3 regions of the Streptococcus sp. ST16 genome follow, and region 1 is predicted to be linked to each of the others. Evidence: predicted binding sites of a transcription regulator. Region 1 holds the regulator's gene; each other region holds the start of a gene.
The links. The regulator NrdR, encoded in region 1, represses ribonucleotide reductase genes. The targets are predictions, from matches to a motif close to ACACNATATATNGTGT.

Region 1 (4,839 bases):
CTGCTAAACGCTGACTCCAAGAGGTCGTCGCACGCGCACCAGCATAGTCTGCCTGAACTTTGTCATAGTCCAAAATCGCTTCAACTGGCTGTTCTTGGTATTCTTCTTCAAAAACTACTTGGTTCAAAGGCAGTCTTGGTTTGACATCATGTTGTTGATTTGGCACACCAAGGGCAATCCCAAAAACAGGGTAGGTATAGTCAGGCAGGTTAAAGAGCTCTGCCACTTCTTCTGACTTGTAACGGACTAAACCGATGATCACACCACCATATCCCAGGCTCTCTGCTGCAAGCAAGGTGTTTTGACCAGCAAGCGCCGCATCCACAGAGGTAATGAGGAGACCTTCTACCCCTTGAGGTTGGAAAGTGTCCGTATGAAGACTTGCTCCCTTTTCAGCTCGGTTCAAGTCACCGACAAAGAGCAAAAAGGTTGCTGACTGGCGAATGGCTTCCTGAGGAACCAGTTCATAAAGAGCATCTTTCTTCTCTTGACTGCGCACAAGAATCACAGAGTAGGATTGGAAATTTTTCCAAGATGACGCCATTTGTCCAGCAGTCAAAATCTCGTCCAAGTCTGCTTGAGGAATCTCTTGCTCCTTAAAACGACGAACTGAAGTATGAGCTTTCATCAGTTTAATGGTTTCTGTCATCGGCGATTTTCTCCTTCTAGTCTCGTTTCCTCAGCTAAATAACGGATTCGTTCCATGACCCGTCTAGCTTCCCAAGTCTCGTCATTTCCATTCTTTCCTTTGGCAAAATGTTTTTCCAAATCTTGGAAATTAAAGTTGGAAGTAAAGAAGGTTGGCAAATCTTCCTGCATGCGGTACTGAAGAATGACTTGGAGAATCTCATCACGTACCCAAGGGGTCGACTGTTCTGCACCAATATCATCTAAGACCAGAACTTCAGCTAACTTGATGTCATCCACCAAGGTCTTCACAGAACCTTCACCGATGGCATTTTTCACATCAATGACAAAACTTGGATAGTGGAGAATAGTCGTTGAAGCCCCACGTTTTTCAGATAGGTCGTGAGCCAGAGCCGCCATCATGAAACTCTTACCGACACCAAAATCTCCGTAAAGATAGAGGCCTTTTCGGATACTTGGGTAAAGGTCAACAAAGGCATAGAGTCTCTCAAAAATCGGCAAGCGTCCTAGATCATCCAGGTCAATCTGAGCTAATTTCGCTTTCTTGAGACTTGCTGGTAGGTTGATCAATTTGAGACGATTCTTGATTGCCGCCTCTTTTTCAGCCGCGATTAGTTCCGGTGTTTCTTCATAAGAAACGTCCGCATAACCGTGATTCATGACCAAGATAGGCTTGTAACCACGCGCTATATAGTCCGCATCCCCACGAAGAAACTTGTCCCGTTCTGTGATATATTGGTTGAACTTGGAGATGCTACGATTTAACTCCTCTGGGCTGAGGGATTCTTTCTGGATAAAAGCCGCTACATCGGGGTCCTTCATGATCTGCTGGACCAAGTCCTGATACTGAAAACGACTTGTCTGACGTTTGATTACATCACCAACACTTTCCATCTAGTCTCCTCCTTCTTCTAATCGGGCTAACATTTCTTGTTTTTTTCGTTCTAGTTCCAGACGAGTTTCCTCACTGGTTTGATTTTTATATTCTGGATTACTCCACTTGGGAACATTTGTCTTAGTCGAGCTAGTTTTCGATTTCTGGTCTTCTTGCCCTTTTTTCTGACGCTCTCGAATCCGAAGCACAGCTTCTTCTGCTGTTCGAATTTTTTGGTAAGCATAGTCATTGGCAACCTTCATGGCATATTTCTCATTGACATTTGCCGAATCAACCTTGTTAAAGGTTAGAAGCAAGATGATATTGATGACTTCGTCCAATAAGCCTAAAGACGCCATCTGGTGAAGGAGTTCTCTTTCACTTTGGGTGATGTTTCCCTTACGTGTTTGCTTGATTTCGGCTAAAAATTCTAGGGGAGTTTTATTTTGGGCTTCCCTGATAATGGTCATTTCTTTGGGGCTAAAGTCAGAAGATGCTGGCTTTTGCGCAATCTTTTCACGCATGCGTTTGACTGAAATAACCTGAGCCACCGCTGTCGCTTTGGCTAATTGATAGGTTTCAAACCAAGTCCATTTTTTTTCATCTGCGATGGCAAACAATTCCAAAACATCTGCCTGCTCATTTTCAAAACGCAAGCCATCTCGAGCCATCAGACGCTGGAAATGTTCCAAGTCAAAATCATTTTTTAACTTGCTTTTAGACTCGATTGGTGTCACTTCTTCAGTCAGGGTTGGAAAGACTTGACTCAAAGAAACCGAGAGTGCTTCTCCCTCACTTGGAGCCTGCTTCATAGAAGCAAGTGCAGTATCCCCAATCTTTCGCTCCAATAGTCTGCTATAGACAGAATGACTTAGAAATTCCTGACTGGAGAGGGGAGGATGAAGCTGTAATTCATAGGTTTCTCCCTTTTGATAAAGGGTCAACAAGTCTACAGCAGATAAGATTTTAAAGGACTGGAGGAGCGTATTCATCCCGAAGTTTAAATGATTAAGAATGTTAGCAAAAAGGTGTTCCTTCTGCCCACCATCCCAAAAGGTAATGGCATATAGATAGAGGCTCAGTGCCTCCTGACCGATAATCGGGAGGTAGCACTGCACCAGAGAAGAGGTATCTTGTGACACCCGATTATTCTTTAGAAAAGAAAAACGGTCATTTGGCTTCATTTACTTTTCCTTTTTCTTTTTTGAGGACTGGGTGATCTGCTGGAGCAGACTCTCCAACTCACTCACATCCTTAAAGCTACGATAAACACTGGCAAAACGAACATAGGTAATCTCATCAAGCTCTGCCAATTCTTCCATGACTAAAGATCCAATATATTCACTTTGGATCTCATTCTCACTGCGACTACGGAGTTTTTGCTCAATACGATTGACCACCATGTTGATTTCATCACTTGACACAGGACGCTTCTGGGCTGAACGGATAATCCCATTAAAGATTTTATCTCTTGAAAATTGTTCTCGCGTACCGTCTTTTTTGACGACAACTAGCGTTCTTTCTTCTACTCGTTCATAGGTTGTAAAACGATGCTGACACTCGTCGCACTCACGTCTTCGACGGATGGTATTTCCTTCTTCGGCTTGTCGACTATCAACAACACTAGACTTGGTAGCCCCACATTTTGGACAACGCATGCATTTCCCTCCTTGTCGTTTTCTTTTCATTATACCATTTTTTGAGCAATTCCCAAAACAATTCTTATTTTTACTTGACAAGTTTTTTGTTTTATTGTATTATTTAATTAGAACAACAAAGAAAAAGAAAGGAGACTATGATGTCCTGGTCATTTGATAATACAAAACCCATTTATTTACAGATTATGGAAAAAATTAAACTACAGATTGTTTCCCATGAACTGGAACCCAACCAACAGCTCCCAACCGTGAGAGATTTGGCGAGCGAGGCTGGGGTCAATCCCAATACCATCCAGCGCGCCTTATCGGATCTCGAACGTGAAGGTTTCGTTTATAGCAAGCGAACAACTGGTCGTTTTGTCACCGAGGATTTGGACCTCATCGTTCAGTCCCGCAAACAACTTTCCGAAGAGCAACTGCAACACTTCGTCTCTTGCATGCTTCAATTTGGCTACAAAAAAGAAGAACTGCCAAATGTATTAAGCGACTATATTAAAGGAGTTTAAGACTATGACACTACTAGCACTTGAAAATGTATCAAAATCATATGGAGCAACTGCGGCACTTGACAATATCTCACTAGAGATCTCAGCTGGAAAGATTGTCGGGCTCCTCGGACCAAACGGATCCGGAAAAACAACCCTGATCAAACTGATCAATGGCCTCCTTCAGCCAGATAAAGGACGTGTTCTCATTAACGGACAGGATCCAAGTCCTGCTACCAAGGCGATCGTCTCTTATCTACCAGACACAACTTATCTCAATGAGCAAATGAAGGTTAAAGAAGCCCTTACTTACTTTAAAACCTTCTATCAGGATTTCAATCTTGAACGCGCCCAACATCTGCTTGCAGACCTTGGCATTGATGAAAATAGTCGCTTAAAGAAATTATCAAAAGGAAACAAGGAAAAGGTCCAACTAATCCTCGTTATGAGCCGTGAAGCCCGCCTCTACGTTCTGGACGAACCAATCGGAGGCGTGGATCCAGCTGCCCGTGATTATATCCTCAATACCATCATCAATAACTACTCACCAACCTCTACGGTGCTGATTTCAACCCACTTGATTTCAGATATTGAGCCAATCTTGGATGAGATCATCTTCCTCAAAGACGGAAAAGTCGTCCGCCAAGGAAATGTTGATGATATTCGTTACGAGTCAGGTGAATCAATTGACCAGCTCTTCCGCCAGGAATTTAAAGCCTAAGCAAAGGAGATTATTATGTTTTGGAATCTAGTTCGTTATGAATTTAAGAATGTCAATAAATGGTATTTAGCGCTCTATGGAGCTGTGCTTGCAATTTCAGTTTTGATTGGAGCTTTTCTTGGTAGCCTTAGCCAGAGTTACAATTCTAACAATGCTGTTTATTTCATCTTCTTTTTGGTACTAGTCTTTGGAGGACTCAGCGTCACTCTTTGGATTGCAACAATCTTTTTAATCATCCGAAGATTCAAGGGGAGTGTTTATGACCGCCAAGGGTATTTGACCCTGACCTTACCTGTCTCTGAGCACCAAATCATCATCGCAAAACTTTTAGGTGGTCTTGTCTGGTCCATCTTAAGCTATATCGTCTTTATCTTGAGTGTATTGATTATCTTCTTCTTAACACCAATAGAAAAAGACTTCACTGTCCTCTATAACTTCATTTCCCCTTACCTC
Region 2 (4,839 bases), on a different contig from region 1:
GATATTATCCGCAACTGCAACACCTTCAGCAAGAAGGTTTGCTTTTTCTTCGTCAAAGACTGCTTTGGCTGCACGGAATTCTTTCAAGAGCGCAACCATTGGGAACATGATACGCAATTGACCGTGTACAGACGCACGAAGAAGAGCACGGATTTGAGTGCGGAACATAGCATCTCCAGTTTCAGAGATAGAGATACGAAGGGCACGGAATCCAAGGAATGGGTTCATTTCATGAGGCATATCGAAGTAAGGAAGTTCCTTATCTCCACCGATATCCATTGTACGAACGACAACAGGTTTACCGTTCATTCCTTCAAGTACAGCTTTGTATGCTTCGTACTGCTCGTCTTCTGTTGGGAAGTCTTGAGAATCCATGTACAAGAACTCTGTACGGTAAAGACCAACAGCTTCGGCACCGTTGGCATTGACACCTTCAACGTCTTTTGGAGTACCGATATTAGCAGCCAATTCAAAGTGTTTACCATCAGCAGTCACCGTTTGAGCATCTTTCAAAAGTGCCCATTCAGCTTTTTGCTTCGCATAAGCTTCACCAGCAGCCTTGAATTCTGCCGCTTGCTCATCAGTTGGGTTGATAATCACTTCACCAGTGATACCGTTAACAGCAAGGATATCACCATCTTTAACAATTTCAGTGATGTTGTTTGTACCTAATACTGCCGCGATTTCAAGTGTACGCGCCATGATAGCTGAGTGGCTTGTACGTCCACCAATGTTGGTTACAAAAGCTTTTACAAAATTTTTGTCCAATTGAGCTGTATCTGAAGGAGTCAAGTCATGCGCAATCACAATCACTTCTTCATTGATAGAAGCTGGGTTTGGCAATTTTTTACCAAGGAGATTTGCCAATACACGTTTTGTCACGTCGCGGATATCCGCTGCACGTTCTTGCATGTATGGGTTGTCTTCCATGCCTTCAAAGATAGTGATAAACATGTCTGTCACTTCTTTCAGACCTGCTTCTGCATTCACTTTCTTCGCACGGATTGTTTCCTTGATTTGACTGATCATTTCTGGGTCAGCAAGAACCATTAAGTGAGCGTCAAAAACTTGAGCTGCTTCTTCACCGAGCGTACCTACTGCTTTCTCACGAATAACAGAAAGCTCGTCTTGTGATGCTTTTAGAGCGGCATCAAGGCGAGCTTCTTCTGCGTTTGTATCTTCGACTGTAATAGTCTCAAATGACAAATCCGGTTGAACGAGTAGATATGCTTTTGCAACTGCAACACCGTCTGATGCTGCGATTCCTTTAAGCATTTCTGTCATTTTCCTTATGCCAATCCTTCTTTTTCCATAGTTTCAGTGATAGCAACGATTGCGTCGTCGGCATCTGCACCTTCAGCTGAAATTGTAACATCAGCACCTTGGCCAACACCAAGACTCATAACACCCATGATTGATTTAAGGTTTACTGATTTACCTTTGTACTCAAGAGTGATATCTGAAGCAAATTTGCTAGCTGTTTGAACTAACAATGTTGCTGGACGTGCGTGGATACCTGTTTCTGCCACTACGTGGAAATCTTTAGAAGCCATAGTTTGACTCTCCTTTAATTGTTTCTTATTTGGATTATATGTGATAACCCTTACAAGACTGTATTATATCACCTTCTAGATAATTTTTCAAGTATTTTATGGATTTTCTTCGTTTTCCTTTCTGATAACTTGCTGAAAATCTTCTATTTATATTGCCAATATACAGTATGTAGTTTTTTTATTTTGAGAAAGTTTGACAGTTCAACGGAAATCAAAATTTATATTTTTTAAAAACACTATATCTTGTGTTTTGATTTCAAAACTGTAACTTTTTGGCACAAGATTTAGTTTAAAAAGTTTGACAAAGTTTTTTTTTCTGATATACTAAGAAAGTAATCTATTTTGAAAGAGGAGTTACGAAAATGGTAACCGTTTATTCTAAAAACAACTGTGTCCAATGTAAGATGACCAAGCGTTTCTTGGACAGCAACAATATCGCTTATCGTGAGATCAATCTTGACGAGCAACCTGAGTATATCGATCAAGTTAAAGAGCTCGGTTTCAGCGCTGCTCCTGTCATCCAAACACCAACTGAGGTCTTTTCAGGTTTCCAACCAGGAAAACTAAAACAGTTAGCATAATTTTAGTGCATCATCCAGAAGAAATTGCTTCTAGGGCTAACTTAGAGGCCTTTCTTTTGTAATCAGGTTAGATAAGGAAAATTTTATGGGATTAAAACATCTTGAAGACGTGACTTACTTCCGTCTCAATAACGAAATCAACCGTCCTGTTAATGGACAAATCATGCTTCATAAAGATAAGGAAGCCTTGGATGCTTTCTTTAAAGAAAATGTAGTTCCAAACACTATGGTTTTTGATTCAATCACCGATAAAATCAACTACCTCATTGAACACAACTACATTGAAACTGCGTTTCTCAAGAAGTACCGTCCAGAGTTTTTGGAAGAATTGCATCAATTTATCAAGGACCAAAACTTCCAATTCAAGTCGTTTATGGCAGCCTATAAGTTTTATAATCAATATGCCTTAAAGACAAACGACGGTGAATATTACCTTGAAAGCATGGAAGACCGTGTCTTCTTTAATGCACTTTATTTTGCTGACGGGGATGAAGCGATTGCAATTGATATTGCCAATGAAATCATCCACCAACGCTACCAACCAGCTACTCCTTCCTTTTTGAACGCAGGTCGTGCTCGTCGTGGGGAGTTGGTATCTTGCTTCTTGATTCAAGTAACTGATGATATGAACTCTATCGGACGTTCTATCAACTCAGCTCTCCAACTTTCACGTATCGGTGGTGGTGTGGGAATTTCCCTCAGCAACCTTCGTGAAGCTGGTGCACCTATCAAAGGCTATGAAGGTGCTGCTTCTGGTGTCGTACCAGTTATGAAACTTTTCGAAGACAGCTTCTCTTACTCAAACCAATTGGGTCAACGTCAAGGTGCTGGGGTTGTCTACCTCAACGTCTTTCACCCAGATATCATCGCCTTCCTTTCCACTAAGAAAGAAAATGCCGATGAAAAAGTTCGTGTAAAGACCCTTTCACTTGGTGTTGTAGTACCAGATAAATTCTACGAATTGGCTCGTAAAAATGAAGAAATGTACCTCTTCAGCCCTTACTCCGTAGAGCTTGAATATGGGGTGCCGTTCAACTACATCGATATCACAGAAAAATACGATGAACTAGTCGCAAATCCAAATATCCGTAAGACAAAAATCAAGGCGCGTGACTTGGAAACAGAAATCTCTAAATTGCAACAAGAGTCTGGCTATCCTTATGTAGTCAACATTGATACGGCTAACCGTGCAAATCCAGTTGACGGAAAGATTATCATGAGTAACTTGTGTTCTGAGATTCTTCAAGTTCAAGAACCAAGCTTAATCAATGATGCTCAAGAATTCCTTCAAATGGGAACAGACGTTTCATGTAACCTTGGATCAACAAACGTGGTCAACATGATGACTTCACCTGACTTCGGTCGTTCAATCCGCGCTATGGTTCGTGCCCTTACTTTCGTTACAGATAGTTCACACATCGTAGCTGTTCCAACTATCGATCACGGAAACAGTTTGGCCCACACCTTTGGTCTGGGTGCCATGGGACTTCACAGTTACCTCGCCCAACAACTGATCGAATATGGATCACCTGAGTCAATTGAATTTACCAGCATCTACTTTATGCTTATGAACTACTGGACCTTGGTGGAATCAAACAATATCGCGCGTGAACGTGGTATCACCTTCCACAACTTTGAAAAATCAGACTATGCTAACGGAAGCTACTTCGACAAGTATGTAACTGGCGAATTTGTTCCAAAATCAGACCGTGTTAAAGAACTCTTCAAAGATGTCTTTATCCCAAGTGCAGCTGATTGGGCTGAACTTCGTGACAAGGTTCAATCAGATGGTCTTTACCACCAAAACCGCCTTGCTGTAGCACCAAATGGTTCTATCAGTTACATCAACGATGTTTCTGCTTCTATCCACCCGATTACGCAACGCATTGAAGAACGCCAAGAGAAGAAAATTGGTAAAATCTACTACCCAGCTGCTGGTTTGTCAACAGAAACCATTCCATACTACACTTCTGCCTACGACATGGATATGCGTAAGGTAATCGATGTATACGCGGCTGCAACTGAACACGTGGACCAAGGACTTTCACTCACCCTCTTCATGCGTAGTGACATTCCAAAAGGTCTTTACGAATGGAAGAAAGAAAACAAACAAACGACACGTGACTTATCCATCCTTCGTAACTATGCCTTTAACAAGGGTATCAAGTCAATCTACTACGTCCGTACCTTTACAGACGACGGTGGAGAAGTTGGTGCTAACCAATGTGAAAGTTGTGTGATTTAATTTTTATCTGAGGCAACCACATTTTCTCAGACTACTGATTAAATTACCCGCCAGACAAAACTTGATAAGTATCTTAAATACTATGAAAAACCAAAAAGTCGGTCTTCCGACTTTTTGTGCGATACTCTTCTCAGACTATGATAAAATAGAGATGATTCGACAATCGCATTATTACATACAGAAAGAGATTTCAAATGGAAACTTACTACAAAGCCATTAACTGGAATGCCATCGAAGATGTCATCGACAAATCAACTTGGGAAAAGCTGACGGAGCAATTCTGGCTCGATACGCGTATCCCCTTGTCAAATGACCTAGACGACTGGAGAAAACTATCAAACAAAGAAAAAGACTTGGTAGGAAAAGTCTTTGGTGGTTTGACCCTTTTGGATACCATGCAATCTGAAACAGGAGTTCAGGCGCTTCGTTCAGACATCCGTACACCGCATGAGGAAGCTGT
Region 3 (4,839 bases), on a different contig from region 1:
AACGCAGTCCATCATCGATATTGAAAGGGACTTCGAAGAGATTTTTAAAGTTTCTCAAGAAATTTATCCCCACACCATCAAAACAAGCTGGTATCAAAGCCTGATCAAGGAAATTGTCCAGTTGTTTGCACCTATGCTCTAACTATCCATCAAGGTCTAGCCCAAGGCTGGATCTTTTTTGTCTTCTTACGAATAGATAGGTAAAGGAGAAAAACATGCTTAATCTAGAAGATGACGATTTTATTAGAGAGTATAGAGACAGTCGATTCCACCGTTTTCGTGAAATCGAACGCTTTGCGATATTGGATAAGAAATTCAGCAAATATCAATCCCAAGCTGACATTCCTGTAAGATTTTGATATACTAAAACAGATAAACTTAGAGGAGAAATTGAATGAATGTATATGGGAAAATAGATGAGAAACAAGAAGAATCTCAGTACCAAGACTGGTCCGTTCCAGAAAAGCGAGAAGGAGCTCCGATTCCCTTTTTTAGTATCTTGCTTTGGAGTTTAGTGGCTACAGCTATTTCTGTGGTTATCCCCCTTATTTTGGGTTTAGTAAGCCCGCAACAAACTCAGGATCTTTATACCGGTTGGGCCTTGCATCAAAATGGTCAAATGTATACCGATTATTTTGGGACGGAGGGATTGCTCTATTACCTGCTTACCTATCTTTCGCAAGGCAGTATTCTGATTGCTTTGGTTGAGTGGTTGGCCTTATTTGGAGCAGGTGTTTTTCTTTTTAAATCTGTGGATACTCTTACAGGCCGTGTAGAAGAAGCCAAGCAGCTTGTGTTTGTGTTTAATTTGTTGGTAGCAGGTCTCGCTTTTGGTGGTGGCTATGCTCTCTTGCTAGCCTTGCCTTTCCTATTTTATTCACTTAGCATTGTTACGAACTATCTAGCTTATCCAAACGATGACAAAGGATTTTTACGTGTTGGTATGAGCCTTGCACTTGCTTTCTTCCTTGCGCCAATCTCAACAGCCTTATTTGCAGCTACACTAGCCTTGGGAATTATCGGTTTTAACTTAGGCAAAGGTCACTTTGTTCATGGCTTATATCAATTTTTTGCGTCAGCCTTAGGGTTCTCACTCTTATTCTATCCTTTGGGCTACTATACAGTATTAACAGGTAGTTTTGGGGATGCCATTAGCCAGACCTTGTATCCAGTAAATACTCTTAGCCTCTTTTCAAATGAACATTTGCTTGAAAATGCAGCCTTCTACGGCTTACTTGCCATTGGGCTAGGTTCCCTTACTTTGCTCTTTTCTAGTTTGTTCCAGTCAAAACCAGCTAAGCAGTATTCCCTATCAATTGCTGCTAGTTTGGGCTTATTGCTTTCTTTGGGGCTCTTGATTTTCTCCAAAGAACCCATCAACGGTACTCATCTTGTGGTACTAATTCCTTTCTTGGTCTTGCTCCTTCTGACAGGAATCAAGGAAGATGTTTCGGATGGAGGCAGTCGTCGTAGAAGAAGACGTGAGAAAAAAGCCTCTTTCCTCAAAGGAAAGTTCTATCTACCACTGATTGCCCTTGCCTATCTTATTGTTCTTCCTATCGTGAGTCGCTACCTTTCGCATCCAGCGACTTATCAGGAGAGAGAACGTCTTACTAGCATGGTAAAACAGCAAACGAGTTCTGAGGATCGTGTCTATGCTTGGGATGATCGTCCAGATTTCTATCGTGCAAGTGAACGCTTGGCGCCGACTTCCCTAGTGACACCAACACTCTATACTGCAAGCGACGAAAATAAAACCAAACTGATGAATGATCTAAAAGAAAATCAACCAAAGATGATTATGGTCAATCAAAAAGTTGCCTTGTGGTCGGATGTAGAGAGCTGGCTTAGCGAAAAATATGAGCTTGTTCAGACAGATACTAGCGAGTTCAAACTTTATAAATCAAAATAACAAAAAATCAATATCTTGTGGAATTTTAAAAATTTTAGGATTTTTGACACAAGATATTGATTTTTATTTTTAGAGTGGTATAATACTGAATATAAACTATTCAACAATATTTTAGAAAAGAGCATGGATATGATTGTATTAGAAGAAAAGCTTGCAACCGTTCCCACCTTGTTTGTTGAAAAACGAGATGGTAGACGTGTAGTATTTGATGTAGACAAGATTGACAAGGCTCTCCACAAGGCGGCGGAAAAGGTTATGGACGTTACGCCTCTAGTAGAAAAACGCCTAAATGGTCTAGTTGAAAGAATCGTTACCGAAATTCACAGTCGTTTCCCTAAAGGTGTGAAGATTTATGAGATTCAGAATATCGTAGAACATGAACTTCTCGAAGCCAAAGAATATGCCTTGGCTGAAGAGTATATTACTTATCGGACACAGAGGGATTTTGAGCGCTCAAAAGCGACAGATATCAACTTTAGTATCCATAAACTGCTCAATAAAGATCAAGCAGTTGTCAATGAAAATGCTAATAAAGACAGTGATGTCTTTAATACCCAGCGTGATTTGACAGCGGGGATTGTTGGGAAATCAATCGGGCTGCAAATGCTTCCTAAGCACGTAGCCAATGCTCACCAAAAAGGGGATATCCACTATCATGATTTGGACTATAGTCCCTATACACCTATGACCAACTGCTGTTTGATTGATTTTAAAGGCATGCTGGAAAATGGTTTTAAAATTGGCAATGCGGAGGTAGAGAGTCCCAAGTCTATCCAGACTGCGACAGCTCAGATTTCACAAATCATCGCCAACGTTGCTTCTAGCCAGTACGGGGGCTGCTCAGCTGACCGTATCGATGAAGTCTTGGCGCCTTATGCGGAAAAGAATTATCAAAAGCACCTCAAAGATGCGGAAGAATGGGTCTTGCCTGAAAAACGGGATGATTATGCTTGGAAGAAAACCCAAAAAGACATCTATGATGCCATGCAATCTCTTGAGTATGAAATCAACACCCTCTTCACTTCAAATGGACAAACACCTTTTACTTCACTAGGTTTTGGTCTGGGAACTAGTCGTTTTGAACGGGAAATTCAAAAAGCTATCTTGACCATTCGTATCAAGGGGCTTGGTTCAGAACACCGCACAGCCATCTTCCCTAAACTCATCTTTACGCTTAAAAGAGGCCTTAACTTGGAAGAAGGAACTCCAAACTATGACATCAAACAGTTGGCCCTCGAGTGTGCAACCAAACGGATGTATCCGGATGTCTTATCCTATGATAAGATTATCGAGTTGACTGGTTCTTTCAAGGTACCTATGGGCTGCCGTTCGTTCCTCCAAGGATGGAAGGATGAGAATGGCGTAGAAGTCAATTCTGGTCGGATGAATCTAGGTGTTGTGACGGTCAACCTTCCTCGCATTGCTCTTGAGTCTGAGGGCGACATGAATAAGTTCTGGGAAATCTTCAACGAGCGGATGAATATCGCAGAAGATGCTCTAGTTTACCGTGTTGAACGGACCAAGGAAGCAACACCAGCAAACGCCCCTATTCTCTATCAGTACGGGGCCTTCGGACGCCGTCTTGGAAAAGACGAGAGCGTTGATCAGCTCTTTAAGAATCGTCGTGCGACAGTTTCGCTGGGCTACATTGGTTTGTACGAGGTAGCGACAGTCTTCTTTGGAAATAGCTGGGAACACAATCCAGAAGCCAAGGAATTCACGCTGGATATCATTCGCGATATGAAACGTCGGGTAGAAGAGTGGTCTGACCAATATGGCTACCATTTCTCTATCTACTCGACACCGTCTGAAAGTCTAACAGATCGCTTCTGTCGCTTGGATACAGAAAAGTTTGGTTCTATTCCTGACATCACGGATAAGGAATACTACACCAACTCTTTCCACTATGATGTCCGTAAAAATCCAACACCGTTTGAAAAATTAGATTTTGAAAAAGTTTATCCAGAAGCAGGTGCGTCAGGTGGTTTCATCCACTATTGTGAGTATCCAGTTCTTCAACAAAATCCTAAGGCCCTGGAAGCTGTCTGGGACTATGCCTATGACCGTGTCGGCTATCTAGGAACCAATACTCCGATTGATCGTTGCTACAAGTGTGACTTTGAAGGGGATTTTGAACCAACTGAGCGAGGATTTGCTTGTCCCAACTGTGGCAATAGCGACCCTAAAACAGTAGATGTGGTCAAACGTACGTGTGGTTATCTGGGAAATCCTCAAGCGCGTCCGATGGTTAATGGACGCCACAAGGAAATCGCTGCGCGTGTCAAACACATGAATGGTTCAACCATTAAAACAGCTGGACATGAAGTAACAAATTAGAAGGAAATGGAATGGGGAAATACCAATTAGACGATAAGGGACGCGCACAAGTGACCCGTTATCACGAGAAACACTCGAAAGGTGGAATAGGTAAAAAAGAACGCTTGCTCAACCTCAGAGAACAGTTTTTAAACAAGAACAAGAAAAAATAAAAGTGAGAGTTCGCTCTCGCTTTTCTCTTAATTGGAGGTAAAAATGATACTACGCAGACCAACATTGGCAGATAAAGAAACAGTTTTAGAGATGATGGCAGAGTTTGAACAGACCCAATCAGCCCACGATGGTGGGTTTTGGAACGCCAACAATTTTGTTTATGAAGAGTGGCTAGAAGAAAATCTTCAAGCGGAAGCGGGACTCAATATTCCTGAAAACTGGGTTCCTGCTATCCAGCTGGTTAGTTTTGACGTAGCAGGCCAGGCTCTTGGCTTTCTCAACCTTCGTCTCCGATTAAATGACTACTTACTAGAAAATGGGGGCCATATTGGCTACTCCATTCGTCCATCTGAAAGAGGCAAAGGTTATGCCAAAGAAGCTCTCCGCCAAGGTCTGCAAGTTGCTAAGGAAAAGAATATCAAACGAGCTCTGGTAAC

Region 2: a site for NrdR is predicted at 1,787-1,802, ahead of nrdH (glutaredoxin-like protein NrdH). Genes of this name have one in related genera too.
Region 3: a site for NrdR is predicted at 1,959-1,974, ahead of nrdD (anaerobic ribonucleoside-triphosphate reductase). Genes of this name have one in related genera too.

What each region holds. Positions count from the first base shown of each region.
Region 1 covers NZ_JBJUSE010000013.1:43,939-48,777, forward strand. Annotated here, with positions in the region: gene ACIY14_RS08070 (NADPH-dependent oxidoreductase) at 1-649, opposite strand, end outside; gene dnaI (primosomal protein DnaI) at 646-1,542, opposite strand; gene ACIY14_RS08080 (DnaD domain protein) at 1,543-2,706, opposite strand; gene nrdR (transcriptional regulator NrdR) at 2,707-3,180, opposite strand; gene ACIY14_RS08090 (GntR family transcriptional regulator) at 3,321-3,686, shown strand; gene ACIY14_RS08095 (ABC transporter ATP-binding protein) at 3,691-4,386, shown strand; gene ACIY14_RS08100 (ABC transporter permease) at 4,402-4,839, shown strand, end outside.
Region 2 covers NZ_JBJUSE010000006.1:52,242-57,080, forward strand. Annotated here, with positions in the region: gene ptsP (phosphoenolpyruvate--protein phosphotransferase) at 1-1,284, opposite strand, end outside; gene ACIY14_RS05460 (phosphocarrier protein HPr) at 1,290-1,553, opposite strand; gene nrdH (glutaredoxin-like protein NrdH) at 1,916-2,134, shown strand; gene nrdE (class 1b ribonucleoside-diphosphate reductase subunit alpha) at 2,220-4,379, shown strand; gene nrdF (class 1b ribonucleoside-diphosphate reductase subunit beta) at 4,574-4,839, shown strand, end outside.
Region 3 covers NZ_JBJUSE010000003.1:86,180-91,018, forward strand. Annotated here, with positions in the region: gene cls (cardiolipin synthase) at 1-142, shown strand, start outside; gene ACIY14_RS03190 (hypothetical protein) at 216-359, shown strand; gene ACIY14_RS03195 (damage-inducible protein CinA) at 395-1,912, shown strand; gene nrdD (anaerobic ribonucleoside-triphosphate reductase) at 2,042-4,249, shown strand; gene ACIY14_RS03205 (hypothetical protein) at 4,261-4,401, shown strand; gene ACIY14_RS03210 (GNAT family N-acetyltransferase) at 4,445-4,839, shown strand, end outside.